One region of the Mesorhizobium sp. M1409 genome, then DNA from elsewhere that is predicted to be linked to it. Evidence: riboswitches for the same ligand, from Rfam matches in the RefSeq annotation. Region 1 holds a riboswitch; each other region holds the start of a gene.
The links. A riboswitch is a leader RNA that binds a small molecule or an ion and turns the genes downstream of it on or off. The one in region 1 is predicted to bind thiamine pyrophosphate.

Region 1 (7,364 bases):
GCCTGGATTGGCAAGAGCGACTGGCCGCGCGCACTTGCCGATGCCAATCGGGCGATTGAGCTCGCCCCCGACAGCGCGGACGGCTACTACAACAGAGCCGTCGCCTGGACGAATACAGGCGACAATGATCGCGCCATAGCTGATTTCGACAAGGTGATTGACGTCAACGCGAAGGACGCCGCCGCCTATTTCGGCCGCGCGCTCGCGTTGACCCGCAAAGGCGATCGTGACCGCGCGGCCACCGACTGCCGAAAAGCCATGGAACTCGACCCAAAAAGGTCCGGCGCCTGCAACGAGCAGGTGACAGGCGGTGAAGCTCCGTCTGCGGAAGCACCGATGGCCGCTCCACAGCAGGACAATTCAGCAGCTATCGCCTGGAATCTGCAGCGGGGGTTGGACCAGCAGATTCAAGGCTATGTCGGAGGAGCGATAGACTCGTTCAGCTTTGTAGTCGGGCTCGATCCCCACAATGCCGAAGCCTATTATGATCGCGCCTTGGCCAAGGCGTCTGTAGGAGACTATGTGGATGCTGCTGCCGACTGTAGACAAGCAATCAAGCTCGATCCGAAGCGGACAGGTACCTGCAACGAACAGGTCGCAGACGACAGGGTCCAGCCAGTCGAACCCGCTGCAACGGAAAAGATCGGAGATCCCGGCGCCGCCAAAATCCTGATCGAGCGCGGCATGGTGCGGCTGTCTAAGTATGGCATCGAGGGCGCCATTCTCGATTTCGACAGCGCCATCAGCCTCGATCCGAACAATGCCGATGCCTATTTCAGCCGCGGTCGCGCCAAGACACTGAAGGGAGATCTGGCCGGAGCGGCGGCGGATTGCCGGCACGCCATCGACCTCGACCCTGATAGGACGGGAAGCTGTCGCGAACATGATGCGAACGTCGAAGGCAAGCCGCCCGCAATTGCGGATGCGCCAAAGGCCCAAGCCGCCGTTCCCGACATGGCGGCCACGGAAGACACGCTGGCAGCAAAGGCCCTGGAGTCTACAGACCGGCGCGCGCTGGAAGCGATCCTGGGCGGCGATGCCTTCCTGGACATGGGCAAATACGACCAGGCGATTGGCGCATATGGCAAGGCGATCGCGCTCGATCCGAACAACCGGTTTGCCTATTTCGGCCGCGGCAAGGCCTGGGCCGCCAAGCGCGATTACGAGCAGGCGATCGCCGACTTCGACAATGTCATCCACCTCGCCCCCAATATGGCGTCGGCGCATGCTCGCCGCGGCCTCGCCAAGGTCACCTCAGGCGATACCGATGGCGCTCTTGCCGACTGCGACCGGGCTTCAACACTCGATCCAAAGGTGCGCGACGCTTACTTCTGCAAAGGCATGGCCTTGCACGCCAAGGGCGACCCGGCGCGCGCGATCGCTGCCTATTCGGTAGCCATCGAGATCGATCCGAAGGACGACGCCAGCTACTATGGGCGCGGCATGGCGCGGGCCGACAGGAAGGACTATGACGAGGCCATCGCCGACTTCGGCCACGCAATCAAGCTCGACCCCGACAATGCGGACTACCTCGTCAGCCGTAAGGCGGCGTTGGCGGCGCTGGGACAGGACGACGCGGTTGGCACCAAACCTGCCACTCCGCGGGACGCCGGCAATAGCACCAAGTCCGGCGGCAAGCGTTCCGCCGTCAGGATGGCGGAACTCATCCAGGCGACAGACCCGCGCGTTCTGGTCGAGGTACAGCAAGGCGACAGCCTGTCGAACTCGGGTAAGTATGATCAGGCAATCGGCGCGTATGGCAAGGCGATCTCGCTCGACCCCGACAGCCCCCTCGCCTATTTTGGCCGTGGCAATGCCTGGTCCGCCAAGCGAGTGTATGACCGGGCGATTACCGACTATGATCAGGTGATCCGGCTCGTACCGGACCTGCTCTCTGCCCATGTTCGCCGGGGCATGGCCAAGGCCACGTCCGAGGATGCCGAAGGTGCTCTTCTCGATTGCGGCCGGGCCGCCATGGTCGATCCGAAGCTGCTGGATGCCTATTTCTGCATAGGCATGGCCTGGCACGTCAAGGGCGACGCCGGGCAAGCGATCACAGCCTACTCGGCGGCGATCGAAATCGATCCGAAGGATGCTCCCAGCTATTATGGACGTGGCATAGAAAGGGCCGACAGCAAGGACTACAGCGGCGCCATTGCCGACTTCGACCAGGCGATAGAACTCAATCCGGGCAACCGCGATTACGCGGTCGCCCGCAAGGCGGCGGTGACTGCGTTAAAGAAAGGGGCCGCCGCGCCGGATGCCGTCGGCTCTGATCCCAAGAACCTCAAGGCTTTCATGGATCGCGGCGATGCGTTCTACACGAAGCGCAAATACGATCGCGCGATTGCCGAGTACAGCCGCGCGATCGCGCTCGATCCAAGAAAGGCGGCCGCCTATGTCGGGCGAGGACTGTCGCGCGCCGAGAAGGGCGACTACGATGGTGCCATCGATGACTACGGCAAGGTGATCGAACTCTATCCGGCCTATTTCGACGCTTACCTCGGCCGCGCCATCGCCTTGGGCAAGAAGAACGAACTGGATCGCGCCATCGCCGACTACAACCGCGCGGTCGAAATCGAACCTGGCTACGCACCTGCCTATTTCGGGCGCGGCAGCACCTGGTTCGCCAAGGGCGACTACGATCAGGCCATCGCCGACTACGACCAAGCGCTCAAGCTCGACCCAAAGCTGGCCATCGCTCGCAAAGGCCGCAAGGTGGCAGTGGCGGCGAAAGCGAACGCCTCAAAGACATCAGACGAAGCCGCTGGCCAGGCTAGTGATGAGGCGATCGAGCCAAGTAGCGGTTCGCCAGCCGCGCAGGCGTTCAGCAAGGGCTGGACGCTGCACGAGAGGGACGACTATGACGGCGCCTTAGCGCTTTACGACAAGGCGATCGCGCTCTTTCCGGCGTTCCATGATGCCTATCTGGCCCGAGCGATGGTCTGGGAGGCCAAGAGCGACTACGCTCATGCCGTCGCCGATTACAGTCAGGCAATCACGCTCAATCCGAATTTTGCCGATACTTACTACGACCGTGGTCAGAACCGCGGTTTCCAAAGAGATTACGATGGGGCGCTTGCTGACTACGGAAAAGCCATCAGTCTCAATACCAAGGACGCAAGGGTTTACGCCGATCGGGGCCTCATCTTGATGGGCAGGCATGAGGACGTCGCAGCGTTGCGTGATTTCGAAAAGGCCCTCAGCCTCGATCGCAAGAACCCCTTTGCCTATTTGGGCCGGGGCGTCATTCGGATCAGCAAGGCGGATTATGACGGGGCCATCGCCGATTTGAGCCAGACGATAAAGCTCAAACCGGATTTCGCCGCCGCCTACAAAGTGCGGAGCAGAGCATGGGACGCCAAGGGCAACCACAAGCGCGCCGAGACCGACCGCAAGAAAGCGCTGAGCCTCGGGGCGAAATAGAGACAAGGTTCGGGAGGGCTGCCAGATGTCGCGTTGGAGGGCTTTGAGCGTGGCGGCGGTCGCCGCTTTGTCCTTCGTTGCAGTGAAGGTGTTGCCCTGGGTGGTCGGCTTTGCCGGCGGTAAATATCTCTACCAGACGGTGGCGGGTTCGCCCGATCCACAAACGCTGACCACAGCTCAGGTAAGGGAACAGATTGAGAGCCAGGGAAGCCAAATCTTCAAGGCAATCAAGCAGGAGTTTCCAGACGACTACGACGCCGTCGTGGAAAAGATCACGGCCGTGGCCAGACTTGGAAATGTCGATCAGATGCGAAATACGAGCAGGATGGCTGTCGCCGATCTCAGGCGAAGATACGCACCCCTGCTGTCCTCGGCTCCGGATGGCAAAGCCGCCGAAGCGCTGCGTGCACAATCGGATATGCTCAACCATGTCATGGCGCGGGAAACCGCCGCCGTCTGCAACAACTACCTACGTGAAGGGCCGGGCGCACTCAGCGCGCCGGACCAGGATTTCCTGATCGACATGGACAAGGTCGGCGCCACCCTGTTTCATGCCTTCGGTGCAGCGAAGGATGGCGGTCTGCCGGCCGCCGCTGCTAGCGACGGAGACTGGTCGCTGCTGGCCGACGCTTTCATCAATGCTGGCGGCACTCCCGCCGAGATGACTGCCATTGCCAATGTCAGCCGGGACTTCGAAGGTCTCTGCCCGGCCGTGGCAAAACTCTACGCAGCCGCCCTGTCGCTGCAGGGTGAATCCGGACGACACATCAAAACCACTCTGCTCTATGAGATCGTCCGGAATTAGTCGGATCTGCTGATCTGTGTGTCTGACGTAGAGCTGCCGCACTTCGTGAGCTTCTTTGATTGGCCAGCCATTTCCTCGAAGTTCGACGCGAAGAGATAGCCGCCGATCGCGTCCATCTTGGCCGGTTCCATCGTCCCGATGGCGCCGCTTTGGCTGCGCAGATAATGGCCGTCGACCAGCATCTTCAGTGAAGCCTCGATCAGTGCCGGATTAAGCGTATCCTTGTTGGCGGCGACCAATAGGGCTGCCCGCCTCCTCGGGATGATCAACAGCGAACTGATAGCCGCGCCGCGTCGCCTCCGCGCAATTTCGCGCAGAAATGCTGGAGCGCTCATAGACGCCCGACTGCTTGAGAAAATCGATGCAGCCGTAGATCTCGTCCATATGGTCGTCGGTGCCCATCACGTAGAGCGAGAACTGCGCTGCCGCCGGCGCCGCGCACCGCCGCGATGCCGCATCCCTGCGCGGGCCGAGTGGCCCGACAGGTCCGCCAAGCGCATCGGAGCGGCAGATCGGATCATCCGGCTCGCCCGGACAGCCGCGCGAAATGGCAGCCGACAGCACGCGAGTTTGCCGCTGCGCGCCGCCACCACGAAGAGGTCGCGCACAGCGCGCCCAGCGCGCCAAGGATGACGCCGACGAAATCGTCGACCATGGGATATAGGGAAATCTGTGCGCCTGAAAACATCGCCCGCCTCGCTCCGCTGGTATTACCCAGATCAGCTTTTAGGGTCTGCGGGCTTGCCGCCCCGTCTCAGCCCCGACCGTACGGAGCACCCCCGTGGATGCGCGGGTTAATGCACCAATCAAACTGAAGTGAAAGCCATTTTTTCAGCGCGTTGCGCCAAAAAAGCATTGCGCCAGGCCTGGTTCTTGGGTCGAAGCTGCCGATGCTGCTGGAGCGGAATTTTGTCGGGAACCTTCGCTGCCGCGACCTGTTGTCCCCACAGTCGCAATGCGATCACCTTCGTAGAAACAAGCGACGAGTTCACAGAAATGGAGACAAACCATGTTCATGAAAATCATCGCAGCTTCGGCTCTTACCGTCGGTCTGGCCATGTCAGCCATGGCGCAAAGCGCCGGTAGCAACAACGCAAATGGCGATGGCAGCGGCAGCGGGAAGTCGGTGACTGTGGAGCCGAACACCCCGGCTTCGCCGAATACGGTAAGCCCTGGTACTGTCGACCCCGGCATAACCAACAGCACGACCGGCATGCCCGGCGAAATGAATTCGAACGCAGATCGAAATTGCCCGGCCGGCCCGCAGGGCGCGCAGCCTGACGCTACCCACACGTCGCCGGGCACCTCTGCGCCGACGGTCAATGACAACCATTGCGGTAAGTAGGCCATTGCTGGCCACCGAAGAAGCCGCGAGCGCATGCTCCGCGGCTTCTTTGGGCGTCAGCGGAACCGGGCACTCCTAAACAAGGCCAAGCTGGCATTATCGACCTGTTCAAGCGGCGCGGCGCGCCGTCAGCCACCCGGCAGCGTTTGGCGTCCGGCATGTGCATGCCGCAGAAAATCGACGAAGGCGCGCACGGCCGGCGGCGTATGGCGCTGCTTCTGATAGCAGAGGAACCAGCCGGAAAAGGTCGCACACCACTCATCCATCAGCGACACCAGTTTGCCGGCATCGATCAGCGGACGTACCAGCTCTTCCGCCCAGAATGCGATGCCGACGCCCTGCACCGCGGCGGCAATCGCCATGTCGCGGCTAGAGACGATCAGCGGACCGTTGACCGCGACCGAAAACCATTGGCCATCCCTGGCGAATTCCCATCTGTAGGGGCCGGCACTGCCCGGCCGGCACCAGTTGATGCAGCGGTGTTGGTGCAAATCCGCGGGTGCCGACGGCGATCCGTGACGGGCGACGTACTCCGGCGAGGCCACGGCGAGTTGGCGCTGGGTGCCGCCGAGCGCTACGGCGACCATGTCGGCTTCAAGAAATTCACCAAGTCTGGCGCTGACATCATAGCCGGCCTCGACACTATCAATGGCGGCATCGTCGATCGTCACATCGAGCACGATGTCGGGCCAAGCCTGGTGAAAACGGCCGAGCACCGGCTCGAGATAGGTGGTGGCGGCAACACTGGGCATATGGACGCGCAAGATGCCGGCTGGCATGCCACGCAAGGCTATGGCATCGCCGACCGCCGCCTCCATCTCGGCCATGGCCGGCGCGAAGCGCGCGTGTAGGCGCGCGCCGGCTTCGGTCAGCGAGAGGCTACGGGTTGTGCGGTTGAGCAGGCGCAAGCCAAGCCGCGCTTCGAGCTGGCGGATCGTCTGGCTGAGCGTCGATGCGGAAATCCGGAGATCTTCCGCGGCGCGAGCAAAACTGCCATGCGCGACGACAGTGGCAAAGGCCTTCAGCTCCGCATAGTCGCTACCCCGCATTATTTCGGATTCTCCAATGAGTATGATCGAATTCTATCGCATTTTCCGCAGGGCGTCTGTTGCCTAGTTTGAGGACATATCTCGAATGATGCCGATCATCGGCATCGAGCGCATCTGAACTTCTCTTTGAGCAGGAGCAACCAACATGCGGAAACTCAATGGAAAAATCTCCCTGGTGGCTGGCGCCTCCTCGGGCATTGGCGCGGCAACAGCATTTGCTCTGGCGGCGCAAGGCGCGGTCGTCGTGATCGCGGCGCGACGTCGGCAACGGCTCGATGATTTGGCCAAGCGCATCCGTGATGCCGGCGGCGAGGTGCTGGCCATCGAGGCCGACATCACCGACGAGGCGCAAGCAACCGCCATGGTCGGTCGCGTGCTGGAGAGCTACGGCCGATTGGATATGCTGTTCAATGTCGCCGGCGTCGGCGTCGCCGCCCCTTTCCAGAACACCACCACGAGTGAATACCGGGCAATGGTCGATATCAACATTCTGGGTTTGCTCTATACGGTCAACGCAGCGCTTCCGGCGATGAAACGGCAGGGATCAGGCCATATCGTCATCGTCTCGTCGGGCACCGGCCGCTACATCCATCCTTCAGTCGTCTATTCCGGCACCAAGCACGCGGCCAGCGCCATGGCGGAATCGCTGCGCCGCGAAATCGGCAAGGATGGCATTCGCGTCACGGTGATCGAGCCAGGCGCGGTCAGGACCGAATTCACCGCCAACATGCGCGACGAT
Region 2 (7,364 bases), on a different contig from region 1:
GATCGTCTCCTGCCTCACGCTGCTGTCGTCGAGGCCGGCCACCCAGCCGCTGCGGATATAGTCGGTGAGCGCGCGGTTCTTGTCGATCGAGACGCCGTCGAAGCGGATCGCCATATCGCCGGGGCCGGTTGCGGTCACCGCGGCGGCCGAATTGTCGATGATGAAGCCCTGCGGCACCGAGAAGGATACGCCGAGGCCCGGATGCATGAAGGTTTCGCCGCGCACATAGCCTTCCTCGGGCGTGTCGCCATAGAGCAGGCCGTCTATGCCGGCGAGGAAGGAATCGCGATCGCGCGTACCGACGCCGGGCGCGCCGAATTGGCGGGCAAGGCGCTGCGCCAGATCGATGCGCTGCGGCGTGTTGGGGTGCGTGGCCAGGAAGTCGAGGCTGGCGTCGGTGGCGCCGCTGATCGAACGGAAGTCCGTATAGGCCGACATCGACTGCAGGAAGCGGCCGGCGGCGAAAGGATCGTAACCGGCTTCGCCGATCGATTTGATGCCGATGGCGTCGGCTTCCAGCTCCTGGTTGCGCGAGAACTGCGCCAGCCTCAGCTTGCCCCGAATCAGCGCCGCCTTGGCGGTCGGGCTGCCGCCGAGCACATCGGAAACCACCTTGGTCGCCAGGCCTTCCTCGGCCTCGAGTTGCTGGCGCTGCAGGCCGTGATTGGCGGTGACGTGGCCCATCTCATGCGCGATGACAGCGGCAAGCTCTGCCGAATCATTGGCCAGCGCCAGCAGGCCGCGGGTGATGTAGAGATAGCCGCCCGGCAGCGCGAAGGCGTTGACGTTGGGCGAATTCAGGATGGTGATGCGATAGGTCTGCGTCGGGTTGGCCGACACCACGGTCAAATTGCCGACCACCTTGGCGACCATGCGCTCAAGCTTGGGATCGGAATATTCACCGCCATAAGTCGCCAGAATGCGCGGGTGCTGCGCCTTGGCCAGTTCGGCGAGCTTGTTGTTGGCGCCGACATTGTCGACCGTGATCGGCTTGTCGGAAGGCTGGAAGCCGGACTCCTGTACTTCCGGCGGCATGAACATCTGGCAGCTCGCCAGCGCCACGGCAAAGCCGGCCAACGCAAGAAAACGCGCCAGCGGATTCATTCGTAGTCTATCAACGCCGATCGCCAGAACGGCTTCCTTTCGGGTCCCGGCGCATGACCACGAAAACCGGGGGCGATTTTCGGAACATGTCATGCGCTATCTCAAACGGCTGCAGCATCCGTTGCCCGTCCCTTAGGGCACGAGCGGCGGATGCTGCAGGCAAATCACGGCCTGTGCCGGACCAGTAGGGCGGACCTAGCCACACTCCTCCAGTCATGGCAAGCAAGCGCCACATCGCCTGGAGTCGGTTTGATCGTAAATTATGTCCGCTTCCGGGCAATATCTCGTGATACACCGCCACTCGCGCCCATATAGCGCCGGAACGCTTCCGGACCAGCCCCGGTGAAGAAATCATCCGCTTTGCCGACTGCCGCCACCAACCCGTTGTCGAGAAACACCATGTGTTCGCCGATACGGCGGGCGTCTTCAGGCTGGTGGGTGACAAACAGCACCGTCATGCTCCGCTCGGCATGAACGGCGGCGACCATATCCAGCATATCGTCGCGCAAAGCGGGCCCGAGCGAGGCGAAGGGTTCGTCGAGCAGCAGCACCGGCCGGTCGCGCACCAGAACGCGGGCCAATGCGACGCGCTGGCGCTCCCCGCCTGAAAGTTCGCGCGGCAGGCGCTTTTCCTTGCCCCCAAGGCCGGTTCGCGCAAGCGCCTCGGCGATCGCGGCGCGGTCCGTTTCGGTCAGCCGCAAGGCTGGCGAGCGGCCGAGCCCGACATTCTGCTCGACGGAAAGATGGGCGAAGAGGTTGTTCTCCTGGAACACCATCGATACCGGGCGCACCGAGGCCGGCTCGGCGCTGACATCAGCGCCGCCGATCAGCACGCGGCCCGACTGTGGCATCTCGAAGCCGGCGACCAGATTGAGCAGCGTCGACTTGCCCGACCCGCTCGGCCCCATGATCGCGGTGATCTTCGACGTGGCGAACTCGACATCGAAGACCAGCGGCGTCTCGCCGTAGCTGAACGCCACCTTGTCCAGCCGCACCGGCGCGCCTTTTTCAAGCCCGCTGGCCTTTCCATCAAGCATCCCGGACCCTCTCCCTTCCCAGCGAGTGCGCCGCCACGATCAGGGCGAGGCAGACGAGGCCGAGCAGCAGTGCCAGGCCGGCGGCATCCTCGGTGCGGTAGCTGCCCATGCGCGCCAGGAGAAGGTAGGGCAATGTCTGCACGGAATCACTGCCGAACAAGGCAATGACGCCGAGATCGCCGAGCGACAGGGCCATGGCGAAAGCGAAGGCGGTGGCGAGCGGCCGACGCAGCGACGGCCAGTCGACCAGCACCAACCGGTTCCAGCCCGCAATGCCGAGCTGTGCACAGAGCCGTTCGTGACGCTCGCTCGCCGCATCATAGGTGGGACGGACGGCCCGTAGGGCGAACGGCATCGCCATCACCGCGTTGACGGTGACGACCATGACCGGGGCGATGGCGAAGACATCGCCGACATGGCGCAGCAACAGGAACCAGCCGGCGCCGACGACGATGGGCGGCACGACCAGGACGAAGCCGGCGCCTGTATCGGTGGCATGCTCAAGCATTGTCCGGAGGCCAGCCCGGCGGTTCAACGCCAGCGCCCGGCGCGCCACGGTCAACGCCAGCGATAGCATCACCGAGAGCAGTGCGGACAGGAAGGCCAGCACCGCACTGGTCAGAGCCGCCTGCCGCACGGTGGCCTCGCCGGCCAGCCGGCCGAGATCGGCACCCAACCCGGCCGTCACCGTCGCCGCCATCGGCCCGACGACGAACAGCAGCGCCAAGACGATGACCATGGCGTTCAGCCAGGTCTCGCTCCTCTTGACCGAGAGATAGCGGCGTTGCGCAACCGGCAGGTTGGTGTCGCCGACCACATTGGCGCCCAGCCGCGTCAGGGCCAGCACCACGATAAAGGTCAGGGCGATCTGCAGCAGCGTCAGCGTCACCGCCCGCGCGGGATCGAAATCGAAGCGCAGCGCCTGGTAGATGCCGACCTCCAGCGTCGTCGCTGCTGGCCCGCCACCGAGCGTCAGCACAATGGTGAAGGATGTGATGCAAAGCATGAAGACTAGCCCGGCGACACCCGGCAATGCCGCACGCAGCGTTGGCCATTCGATCAGCCTGAACGCCGGCCGCGCTGCAATGCCGAGCTGGCTCGCCAGCCGCCATTGGTCGGCCGGTATGGTCTGCAGCGACTCGAGGAACAGCCTTGTCGCCAGCGGCAGGTTGAAGAAGACATGGGCGACGAGAATGCCCGACAGGCCGTAGATGCCCGACCAGCTTCCACCGCCGATCACCGTGAACACGCCGGCGAAATAGCCGGCGCGGCCATAAAGCGCCAGCACGCCGAGTGCCGCGACGATGGCCGGCAGCGCCAACGGTATGGCGAACAGTTGCAGGATGAAGGCGCGGCCGAAGAAGCGTGGATGCCGCGACATCGCCCGCGCGACAAACAGCGCCGGCCCGACGGAGAGGAGCGTCGACAATGCCGCTTGCCAGAGCGTGAAGCGCACGACGCGCAGCAGATAGGGATCGAAGGCTGCCCAGGCGCCCGAAAGATCGTGGCCGCCTTCGAAAAGCAGGCCGGCAAACGCGCCGCCGATGAGCAGCGCGATTGCGGCGAGCGCGAGGATGCCGGCGCTGATGCGGGGGTCAGACGCGCGTTGCACGCTGGACCACCTGACTTGAGGTTCTTAGCGAAGGCCGCGTTCCTTCGCGCCCCCCTCTGTCCTGCCGGACATCTCCCCCACAAGGGGGGAGATTGGCAGTTTCCGCGCCTCGCTCATTCCAGCAACGTTGGCGATTGGCGAAATCGCCGACGACAGCCAATCTCCCCCCGTGTGGGGGAGATGTCCGGCAGGACAGAGGGGGGCGCCGTAGGACACTCATCTTTCGATCATAGGACCAAATTACTTGCTCATCACCGCCAGCCACTCATCCACCCAGGCCTTGCGGTTGGCGGCGACCTCTTCGGGGCTGAACAGCAAGGTCTTGGTCGGCTTGACCAGCTTGTCGAAGGCCGGGTTGAGCGGCTTGTCGGTCTTCCCTGCCGGGAACATCCAGTTGGTCTCGGGGATGGCATCCTGGAACTTCGGTCCGGTCATGAAGGCCATGAACTTTTCGGCCAGCGGGTTCTTGGCCCCTGTCGTGGTGATGCCCGCCACCTCGATCTGCAGGTACTCGCCCTCCTCGAAGGAGGCCGCCTGGTAGCGCTCGGTGTTTTCCGCCACCATGTGGTAGGCCGGCGACGTCGTGTAGGACAGCACCATCGGCGCCTCGCCCTTGGTGAACAGGCCGTAGGCCTCGCTCCAGCCCGGCGTCACGGTCAGCACTTTCGCCTTCAGCTTGGCCCAGGCCTCCGGCGCCTTGTCGCCATAGACAGACTTGACCCACAACAGCAGGCCGAGGCCCGGCGTCGAGGTGCGCGGATCCTGGATGACGATCTTGTCGTCGGCGCTGCCTTCTACCAGTTCTTTCAGGCTCTTCGGCGGGCTCTTCAGCTTCTCCGTGTCGTAGACGACAGCGAAGTAGCCGTAGTCAAAGGGGACAAAAGTGTCGTCGCTCCAGCCGCCCGGCACAGTGGCATCCGCCACCGCGCCATGCGGCGCGAACAGGCCGGTGGCCTTGGCATCGGCGGTAAGGTTTGTGTCGAGGCCAAGCACGATATCGGCCTTCGTCGATGCGCCTTCCAGCTTGACGCGGTTGAGCAGCGCGACGCCATCGGCAACCGAGACGAACTCCACATCGCAGCCGCATTCGGCCTCGAATTCCTTCTTCACCACGGGACCCGGACCCCAGTCGGCGGTGAAACTCTCATATGTGTAGACGGTGAGTTTGTCTTTGGCCAAGGCCGGCCCGGACAAGACCACGGTCATGGCTGAGACAAGAGCGTATAAAAGCGTGCGCATCGGCGCCTCCTTCGTTCGAATTGAAGGAATTGAGGCGTCGGACTGTCCGAAACGTCTAATCCCTCCGCCGGTACAAACCGGATCAGGTTCAGCGGGTTGGCGAGACTGCCTCTCAGCCGGTCCGCGAAGATCGCGTTCGGCACCCCGTTAGAGCGTTTCGACACATAGGCCCGGCCGATCCCTCACGCAAGTGGGAGTTTGCCGCCTTCCGTTTCCGGTGCCAGGCTGGTAAGGGCCACACGATATGAGCACATTCACCATCCTGCTTGGCGGCGACCTCATCCGCACGCCACGGCTCGACCGCCAGGTCGAAGGCTCCCGCGTGATTGCCGCCGACGCCGGCATCGGCCATGCGCGGCTGCTCGGCCTAGTCCCGGAACTGTGGGTGGGGGATTTCGATTCCGTGCCGGCCAACCTGCCGGAAAATCTCGCCACTGTCCCCCGCCGGACCTTCTCGGCGGAAAAGGACCAAACCGATGGCGAACTGGCCATCGCAGCCGCACTGGAGCTCGGCGCGACCAGCCTGGTGCTCGCCGGCGCCTTCGGCGGCAAGCGCGCCGACCACGCTTTCCTGCATCTTGCGCTTGCCCTGCGCCTTGCCGAGGCCGGAACGGAGGTGCTGCTGACCAGCGGCGCCCAGGAGGGCGTTCCCCTGCTCCACGGCAGGGCCGGTTTCGACTATGCCGACGGCACGCTGTTTTCGGTGCTCGGCTTTTCCGAACTCGCCGGCCTGACCGTCAATGGCGCCAAATGGCCACTGAATCACGTCAAGGTGGCGTTCGGTTCGTCGCTGACCATTTCCAATGAGGTCAAGGGCCGCCTCGAAATCGCGCTCGGCCACGGCCGCGCGATGCTGCTCGCTCATCCTTTTCCCTTACCTGAAAGCTGACATGGCCCCGCCCCTTCTCAACCTCGACGGGATAAAACTGACCTTCGGTGGCACGCCGCTACTCGATGGCGCCGCCTTGACCGCTTCTGCCGGCGACAAGATCGCGCTGGTCGGCCGCAACGGGTCGGGCAAGTCGACGCTGCTGAAGATCGCCGCCGGCCTGATCGAGCCGCAGGACGGCGAGGTGTTCCGCCAGCCTTCGGCGACCGTCCGCTATTTGCCGCAGATGCCCGACATGGAGGGTTTTGCCAGTGTCCGCGCCTATGTCGAGGCCGGACTCGGACCCGCCGACGACCCGTACCGCGCCAGCTATCTGATGGAGCATCTCGGCCTCTCGGGTGAGGAGCGGCCGAACGACCTGTCCGGCGGCGAGGCAAGGCGCGCGGCCCTTGCCCGCGTCATGGCGCCCGAACCCGACATCCTGCTGCTCGACGAGCCGACCAATCATCTCGACCTCTCGGTGATCGAATGGCTGGAAGAGGAGCTCGTCCGCACCTCATCGGCACTGATCGTCATCTCGCACGACCGCCGCTTTCTCGAGCGTGTATCGCGCGCCACCGTCTGGCTCGATCGCGGCCAGACGCGCAGGCTGGACAAGGGTTTTGGCCATTTCGAGGAATGGCGCGACCTGGTGCTGGAAGAGGAAGAACGCGAGCAGCACAAGCTTGGCCGCCAGATCGTGCGCGAGGAGCACTGGCTGCGCTACGGCGTGACGGCGCGGCGCAAGCGCAACATGCGCCGGCTGGGCGAGTTGCAAACCATGCGCCAGCGTTTTCGCGGACATCGCGGCGCCGAAGGCTCGGCCACCATGGTGGCGAGCGACGCCGCCGAATCCGGCAAGCTGGTGATCGAGGCCAAGAACATCGAGAAGAGTTTCGGCGATCTCACCGTGGTCAAGGGGTTTTCGACCCGCATCCAGCGCGGCGATCGGGTCGGTCTGGTCGGGCCGAACGGCGCCGGCAAGACGACGCTCTTGAAGATGCTGACCGGCGAGATGAAGCCCGACGCCGGTTCGGTGCGGCTCGGCACCAATCTGGAGATCGCCACGCTCGACCAGAAGCGCGAGGCCGTCGACCCGCAGGAGACACTGGCGCAGTATCTCACCGACGGGCGCGGCGAGAACCTGGTCATCAATGGCGAGCAGCGCCATGTCGTCTCCTACATGAAGGATTTCCTGTTCAAGCCGGAACAGGCGCGCACGCCGGTGCGCGAGCTGTCCGGCGGCGAGCGAGCGCGGCTCTTGCTGGCGCGCGTGCTGGCCCGACCGGCAAACCTGCTGGTGCTCGATGAGCCGACCAACGATCTCGACATGGAGACGCTGGAACTGCTGCAAGAACTGGTCGCCGGGTTTGCCGGAACGGTCATCCTGGTCAGCCACGACCGCGATTTCCTCGACCGCACCGTGACCAGCCTGATCGCGCCGGATGGTGACGGCCGCTGGATCGAATATGCCGGCGGTTATTCCGACATGCTGGCGCAACGC
Region 3 (7,364 bases), on a different contig from region 1:
CCAGTGATGGAGCGTGCGGTAATGCCGTCTCTCCTGGCGCCGTTGATACGCCCATGCTTGTGTCGGCCCCATAGTAAGTCGGTCAGCATCGACGAGGTCCTTCAAAGGAATGTTGATGCGATACCCCGGGGTCGCGTGGCTACTCCGAAAGAAATAGCAAGCTTGACACTGTACCTCTCCAGCGCGGCAGCCAGGCACATTACAGGGGTTTGCTCTGCCGATAGATGGCGGCGCACTGCAGGATAGGAGGAATTTTTGGGTAATCGGCTATCAGGCAAAGTTGTCGTCGTAACCGGTGGCAATCGAGGCATAGGTCGGGCGATTGCCGAGAGGCTCGCTGATGAAGAGGCAATGGTTGTCGTCGGCGATTTGTTTGACGAGCACTCTCTCCCTGTCAGCGTCGAGAGGCTCGCGTTTATACGTCTTGACGTCACAAAGGAGGCGTCGGTTCGTGCATTCGTTGACGACGTCCTTCAGAAGTTTGGCAGGATCGATGTCCTGGTCAACAATGCTGGTATCATCGTGCATAAGTCCATCGACGAACAGACTGGCGAGGATTGGGACCGACTTATGGCGGTCAATCTCCGCGGTCCGTTTCTCATGGCCAAGCATGTGGCCCCAGAAATGAGACGTGTCGGCTTAGGCACGATCGTCAATATTGGGTCGGTTGAGGGCTTTATGGTCAACCCCTGGCATACAGCATACGCCGCCACCAAGGCCGGCGTGCACGGTCTTACGATTGGACTCGCAGTCGACCTTGGACCTGATGGAATACGCTGCAATACCGTTTGTCCCGGTTGGATCGAGACTGACCTTAATCGGTCCTACCTAGAGCTCCACCCGGACCGAAGCTTGGTCGAGCGGGAATTGGCGCAACTACACCCGGTGGGAAGGATCGGATCCCCAAAGGAGATAGCAAATGCGGTCCTTTGGTTGGCTAGTGACGAATCCAGTTTCGTTAGCGGTGAAATGATCGCTGTCGACGGCGCCCGAACCAAGAAGATATCCCTGCCGTCCATCTTGGACGAGGAGTATCGGGCCAAGCTGACGAAACCCTAAAGGGAATGAAGACTCGCGCCGTCAAGGACGGATCCACTGGATCATCAACGGTATCAAGCACTTCATCGCGAATGTGCGGTTATGCGATTTCGTAATGCTGTTTGCTGTGACGGGCGAGGATCAAGCGCCCGCGGGCACCCGGAAAAGGATTTCCTGCTTCATCGATTCCGAGTAGACTGATTGATGCGAAGCCCCGCCTCAGCGCCGGGAGTTGCAGCATGCGCGGCAGCCGTCTCGTCAACGAAGATGCCAATGCTTAATGTGCAATGCGGAGATTTGATCGCGGGCATCCATCAGCCACCCAGGGCTTCAAAAGACCCTGCCGGTGGGGAGGCGCACCGGCAGGGCAACCGCGTTGTCAACTGGGGCCCGCCGGCGGGCGATGGCACTGTCGGTTGGTGAGTTCAAGCTGCGATGCCCACCCATTACATCCAAGCAAACCCAGCCGAAAAGCCGAAATAAAGTCATGCGACGGATGATTTTTTTTCGCGGCTCTCGCCCCTGGGGCTAATGATAGCGTCAATTCTGAACCGGCCGCATGAAGGCGCTTCTGGGTTAGCGAGTGTTGTGGAAGGACGCTCAGAGCCCTGCGCTTCGTTTGCCACATGGCTCTCTGGGGTGAAGGGGCGCACCGGAAACGACCGACGCTCTAATCCTCACTGGACGAGAACTCAGTGGCAGGTGAGACCCAATTTTAAGAAGAATCCAACTGGTGAGGCCTGGAGACTATGCCGACATATCCGTTCTCGCTGTCTTTCATTGAACACATCCGGTCCATGTTTTTGCAGTTTACGCCGCGGAGGACCCCACACGCAGAGAACTTGAAACAAGCAGCGGTTGGAATCGTTCTAGTTGCGGCCGACGATGGCTCAGGTGAGACCGCCCTTTTGCTCACGTTGCGCTGCGCTAAGATGCGTTCACATGCAGGCCAATACGCATTGCCGGGAGGACGGGGTGATCAGGGAGAAGACGCGGTGGACACCGTTATTCGAGAATGCTTCGAAGAACTCGCGCTCAGCCTTTCGGCTGACCAGTTATTGGGTACTTTGGACATATATGCGACCCAATCTGGCTATGCGGTCACACCCGTCGTTTTTGCAACTACAAACGAGCCCGATCTCTGTCTCAATCCAGAGGAAGTAGATCAACTTTTCCGGATCAAACTCTCTGACCTCTCCGGTGAACGGTCAGCACAGTTTTTCAGTCAAGGAGAAAACGGGCGGCGTCTTATTCGCTTTCCAATCTTTGACCATCACATATACGCTCCGACAGCGGCTATTCTGTATCAATTCATTGAGATGATAGCTGGTCGATATCAACATGTTGACGACCTCGCAGCTCCGGACTTCGCAACCCGATAATACTCGCCATTGTTTTTCGCCAGACACCGGGCTCTTCGCCATCAATACGGGCGGCGCCGCCCTTAGCGATGCCGCGCCCGCTACCCGCCACTCGCGGGTGCGGTAACACGTCCAGCAACGTCCGGCCACGGCATCTAACTTAGGCAGGCGTGACTTGCTCCCGACACGTGTGCGAGCTTTTGCGCCCGCACTGATCGACCGCCAATCAACACCCGGGCCGAATGCGCTTGACAAACTGGCGTCGGCCCGTTCAACTTGAAGCATTCACCAGGGGAGTCCCGGCAAGGGGCTGAGATACTGCTGGCTTTCGCGGCGCAGTGACCCGTTGAACCTGATCCAGTTCATACTGGCGTAGGGACGGTGCAAGCGCTTTGCGGGAGTTCACGCCCGCAGTCCTGTTTCGAGCAGGCCGACCAAAGCGTCTTTTCATCCTTCCGGCACAGAACTGGGTCTCCAATGCATGAGCAAAGGAGCCTCAAGATGAATGCCCTCACCCCCTCCGTCTCGACGGGACCACTGCCCGCCTCACGGAAAATCCACAAGTCCGGCGTCCTCCATCCGCACATCAGGGTGCCGATGCGCGAAATCTCCGTCCATCCGACGGCAGGCGAACCGCCCGTCATCGTCTACGATCCCTCCGGCCCCTATACGGACCCGACTGTCGAAACCAGCATCGAAAAGGGCCTTGCCCGGCTTCGCCATGAGTGGATTACGGCGCGCGGCGATGTCGAAGCCTATGACGGCCGCCATGTGCAGCCGGAAGACAATGGATTCGCGACGGGCGAGCGCCTGACGCCGGAATTTCCCGCGCGCAACCGGCCGCTCAGGGCCAGGTCAGGCAAGGCGGTAACACAGCTTGCCTATGCGCGCGCCGGCATCATCACCCCCGAAATGGAGTTCGTCGCCATTCGCGAAAATCTCGGCCGCGAGATCCTGCGCGGCAAGCTGCAGCGCGACGGCGAAGCCTTTGGCGCATCGATACCGGATTTTGTCACGCCGGAGTTCGTCCGCGAAGAAGTGGCGCGCGGGCGGGCAATCATTCCCGCCAACATCAATCATCCCGAGAGCGAGCCGATGATTATCGGTCGCAATTTCCTGGTCAAGATCAACGCCAATATCGGTAACTCGGCCGTCACATCGTCGATGGCCGAAGAGGTCGAAAAGATGGTCTGGGCAATCCGCTGGGGCGCCGATACGGTGATGGACCTGTCGACCGGCCGCAACATCCACAACATCCGCGACTGGATCGTGCGCAACGCGCCGGTGCCGATCGGCACGGTGCCACTCTATCAGGCGCTTGAGAAGGTCGGCGGCATCGCCGAGGATCTGACCTGGGAGGTCTACCGGGACACGCTGATCGAGCAGGCCGAACAGGGCGTCGACTATTTCACCATCCACGCCGGCGTGCGGCTGCACTACATCCCGCTGACCGTGGACCGGGTCACGGGTATCGTCTCGCGCGGTGGGTCGATCATGGCCAAATGGTGCCTGCACCATCACCGGGAAAGCTTTCTCTATGAACATTTTGCGGAGATCTGCGACATCTGCCGCGCCTATGATGTGTCCTTTTCGCTCGGCGATGGCCTTCGTCCCGGGTCGATCGCCGACGCCAACGACGCGGCGCAATTCGCCGAGCTGGAAACGCTCGGCGAGCTGACGAAGATCGCCTGGGCGAAGGACTGCCAGGTGATGATCGAGGGTCCGGGCCATGTGCCGATGCACAAGATCAAGGAGAACATGGACAAGCAGCTCGCTGTCTGCGGCGAGGCGCCTTTCTACACTCTTGGACCGCTGACGACCGACATCGCGCCGGGCTATGACCACATCACGAGCGGCATAGGCGCGGCCATGATCGGCTGGTTCGGAACGGCCATGCTCTGCTACGTCACCCCGAAGGAGCATCTCGGTCTCCCTGACCGCAACGACGTCAAGATTGGCGTCATCACCTACAGGATCGCCGCGCATGCCGCCGATCTCGCCAAGGGCCATCCGGCGGCGAAAGTCAGGGATGATGCCCTTTCCCGCGCGCGCTTCGAGTTCCGCTGGGAGGACCAGTTCAACCTGTCGCTCGACCCCGAAACCGCGCGGTCCTTTCACGACCAGACCTTGCCCAAGGAGGCGCACAAGCTGGCGCATTTCTGCTCGATGTGCGGGCCGAAATTCTGCTCGATGCGCATCTCCCACGAGATTCGCGCCGAAGCGCAGAAGGAGGGCATGGCTGCGATGGCGGCGAAATACCGCGAGGGTGGCGATCTCTACATGCCTGCTGACGAGACCGGCGTACCGCTCATGCCAGGGGCGTCGGAACCGTCATGAGGGTGCTGGTCAAAGGGGCCGGCGTCGCCGGCCTCACCGCCGCCTTCGAACTCGCCGCCCGCGGCGCGACGGTCACGGTCGCCGAGATCCGGCATGGCCTTGGAGGCAATGCGTCGTGGTTCGCCGGCGGCATGCTGGCGCCATGGTGCGAGCGTGAAAGCGCCGAGCAGCCGGTGCTGGATCTTGGCCGCGACGCTGCCAACTGGTGGAATGCGGTACTGCCCGGTCAGGTGACACAGGCCGGAACGCTGGTCGTTGCGACACCGCGCGATGCCGGTGAGCTCGACCGCTTCGCCAGTCGCACGTCGGGCCATCGGCGTGTCGATGAAGACGAAATCGCGCTCCTGGAACCCGACCTCGCCGGCCGGTTCCGCCGCGGATTGTTCTTCCCTGACGAGGCTCATCTCGACCCGCGCCAGGCGATGGCAGCACTTCATGACAAGCTTGCAGCCATGGGTGTCGAATTCCACTTCGGCACCGACGCCCGGCATGTTTCCGGTTTCGATCGTCGGATCGACTGCACGGGAATGGCCGCAGTCGATGACAGGCTGCGCGGTGTTCGCGGCGAGATGCTGATCCTGCGCACCCCTGATATCTCGCTGTCGCGCCCGGTCAGGCTGCTGCATCCGCGCTTTCCGCTTTATGCAGTGCCGCGCACCGACCACCGTTTCATGATCGGCGCGACGATGATTGAAAGCCAGAGCGCCGGCCCGCCGATGGCGCGTTCCATGATGGAGCTGCTGGGTGCCGCCTATGCCCTCCATCCGGCCTTTGGCGAGGCTGAGATCGTTGAAACCGGTGTCGGCGTCCGTCCTGCCTTTTCCGACAATCTGCCGCGTGTCGAGGCACGTGGAAGCACCGTCGCGATCAACGGGCTTTATCGCCATGGCTTTCTTCTCGCCCCTGCCATGGCGCGCCAGGCGGCCGACCTGGTTTTCCATCAAGACGGAACCAAGGAGCTTGCTCATGAAACTGACGGTCAACGGCAAAATGCATGAGGTTGCCGCCACCACGCTGGCAGAGTTGCTTGCCGCGCTCGACTATGAAGGCGATTGGCTGGCAACGGCCGTCAACAGCGACCTCGTGCACAAAGCCAACCGGGCGAAATTCCAGCTGAGCGATGGCGACCGGATCGAAATCCTTTCGCCCATGCAGGGAGGCTAGCATGTTCGATCTTCTCGGAACGTCGCTTCCCTCCCGCCTGCTTCTCGGCACCGCTCAATATCCTTCGCCGGCCATCCTTGCCGACGCGGTCAAGGCGTCGGGCGCGTCGATGGTGACGGTCTCCTTGCGGCGTGAGATGGCGGGCAGCAGGGCCGGCGAAAAATTCTGGTCGTTGATCCGCTCGATGGGCGTCAGAATCTTGCCCAACACGGCCGGCTGCCACTCCGTCAAGGAAGCGGTCACGACCGCGCAAATGGCGCGCGAAGTCTTCGGTACGAGCTGGATCAAGCTCGAAGTAATCGGCAACCACGACACACTGCAGCCAGACGTGTTCGGCCTGGTCGAAGCCGCCCGCATCCTGTGCGAGGACGGTTTTTCGGTATTCCCCTATACCACCGACGACCTTGTCGTCGCCGAGCGGCTGCTTGCGGCAGGCTGCAAGGTGTTGATGCCCTGGTGCGCACCGATCGGTTCGGCGCTGGGGCCGGTCAACATCATGGCGCTGCGCTCGATGCGCGGCCATTTCCCAGGCGTCCCGCTGATTGTGGATGCGGGGCTCGGACGGCCGTCGCACGCGGCCACCGTCATGGAGCTCGGCTTCGACGCCGTGCTGCTGAACACGGCGGTCGCCAAGGCGGCCGATCCAGTCGGCATGGCGCGCGCGTTCGGCAAGGCGGTCGATGCCGGTCGTGAAGCTTTCTGCTCGGGAATGCTCGAACCGCGCGACGTCGCCGTGCCGTCGACGCCGACAATCGGCAGGGCGATTTTTTCATGAAGCTCGATCCCTTCTACCTGATCGTCGACAGCGCTGCCTGGATCGAACGGCTGGTCCCGCTCGGCGTCAAGCTGGTGCAGCTTCGCATCAAGACGATGGATGAGGCCGGGTTGCGCGCTGAAATCCGCACAGCAAAGGCCTTGTGCGCTCGCTACCGGTGCCAGCTCATCGTCAACGATCACTGGCGCCTGGCGATCGAGGAAGGCTGCGATTTCGTGCATCTCGGCCAGGAGGACCTGCAAACAGCCGACCTCTCGAGGATACGGTCAGCCGGCGTCAGGCTCGGATTGAGCACGCATGATCATGTCGAGCTGGAAACGGCCATGTTTGCCGAGCCCGACTATGTTGCGCTCGGTCCGATCTATCCGACCATCTTGAAGAAGATGAAATGGGCGCCGCAAGGGCTCGAGCGGATCAGCGAGTGGAAGCGCCGGGTCGCGCCGATCCCATTGGTCGCTATCGGCGGCCTCAACTCTGACCGGGTCAACGGTGTCTTTGCGGCCGGCGCGGACAGCGCGGCAGTGGTCACAGACATTTCGTTGAACTCCGACCCCGAAGCGCGCACCAGAGAATGGATCGAAAAGACAGAGCAATGGCGCTGAGGGGAGAACCGCATGTGCTTGTCGTTGGCGGATCGGATTCAAGCGGGGGTGCCGGAATTGGACGCGACATCGAGACGATCTCTTCTA

Region 2: it holds a riboswitch for thiamine pyrophosphate, as region 1 does, so the genes downstream of both, thiB (thiamine ABC transporter substrate binding subunit) here and NKG99_RS32865 (YkoF family thiamine/hydroxymethylpyrimidine-binding protein) in region 1, are expected to answer to the same signal.
Region 3: it holds a riboswitch for thiamine pyrophosphate, as region 1 does, so the genes downstream of both, thiC (phosphomethylpyrimidine synthase ThiC) here and NKG99_RS32865 (YkoF family thiamine/hydroxymethylpyrimidine-binding protein) in region 1, are expected to answer to the same signal.

What each region holds. Positions count from the first base shown of each region.
Region 1 covers NZ_JAMYKV010000075.1:12,265-19,628, forward strand. Annotated here, with positions in the region: gene NKG99_RS32850 (tetratricopeptide repeat protein) at 1-3,426, shown strand, start outside; gene NKG99_RS32855 (hypothetical protein) at 3,476-4,231, shown strand; gene NKG99_RS32860 (hypothetical protein) at 4,228-4,470, opposite strand; partial or broken gene NKG99_RS32865 (YkoF family thiamine/hydroxymethylpyrimidine-binding protein) at 4,518-4,919, opposite strand; TPP riboswitch at 4,910-5,022, opposite strand; gene NKG99_RS32870 (hypothetical protein) at 5,241-5,576, shown strand; gene NKG99_RS32875 (LysR family transcriptional regulator) at 5,705-6,625, opposite strand; gene NKG99_RS32880 (SDR family oxidoreductase) at 6,771-7,364, shown strand, end outside.
Region 2 covers NZ_JAMYKV010000004.1:70,786-78,149, forward strand. Annotated here, with positions in the region: gene NKG99_RS04965 (M48 family metalloprotease) at 1-1,104, opposite strand, end outside; gene thiQ (thiamine ABC transporter ATP-binding protein) at 1,365-2,141, opposite strand; gene thiP (thiamine/thiamine pyrophosphate ABC transporter permease) at 2,134-3,753, opposite strand; gene thiB (thiamine ABC transporter substrate binding subunit) at 3,994-4,992, opposite strand; TPP riboswitch at 5,035-5,149, opposite strand; gene NKG99_RS04985 (thiamine diphosphokinase) at 5,237-5,881, shown strand; gene NKG99_RS04990 (ABC-F family ATP-binding cassette domain-containing protein) at 5,883-7,364, shown strand, end outside.
Region 3 covers NZ_JAMYKV010000093.1:3,180-10,543, reverse strand. Annotated here, with positions in the region: gene NKG99_RS34330 (hypothetical protein) at 1-89, opposite strand, end outside; gene NKG99_RS34325 (SDR family NAD(P)-dependent oxidoreductase) at 256-1,059, shown strand; gene NKG99_RS34320 (NUDIX hydrolase) at 1,881-2,420, shown strand; TPP riboswitch at 2,680-2,796, shown strand; gene thiC (phosphomethylpyrimidine synthase ThiC) at 2,901-4,736, shown strand; gene thiO (glycine oxidase ThiO) at 4,733-5,734, shown strand; gene thiS (sulfur carrier protein ThiS) at 5,703-5,900, shown strand; gene NKG99_RS34300 (thiazole synthase) at 5,902-6,675, shown strand; gene NKG99_RS34295 (thiamine phosphate synthase) at 6,672-7,277, shown strand; gene thiD (bifunctional hydroxymethylpyrimidine kinase/phosphomethylpyrimidine kinase) at 7,268-7,364, shown strand, end outside.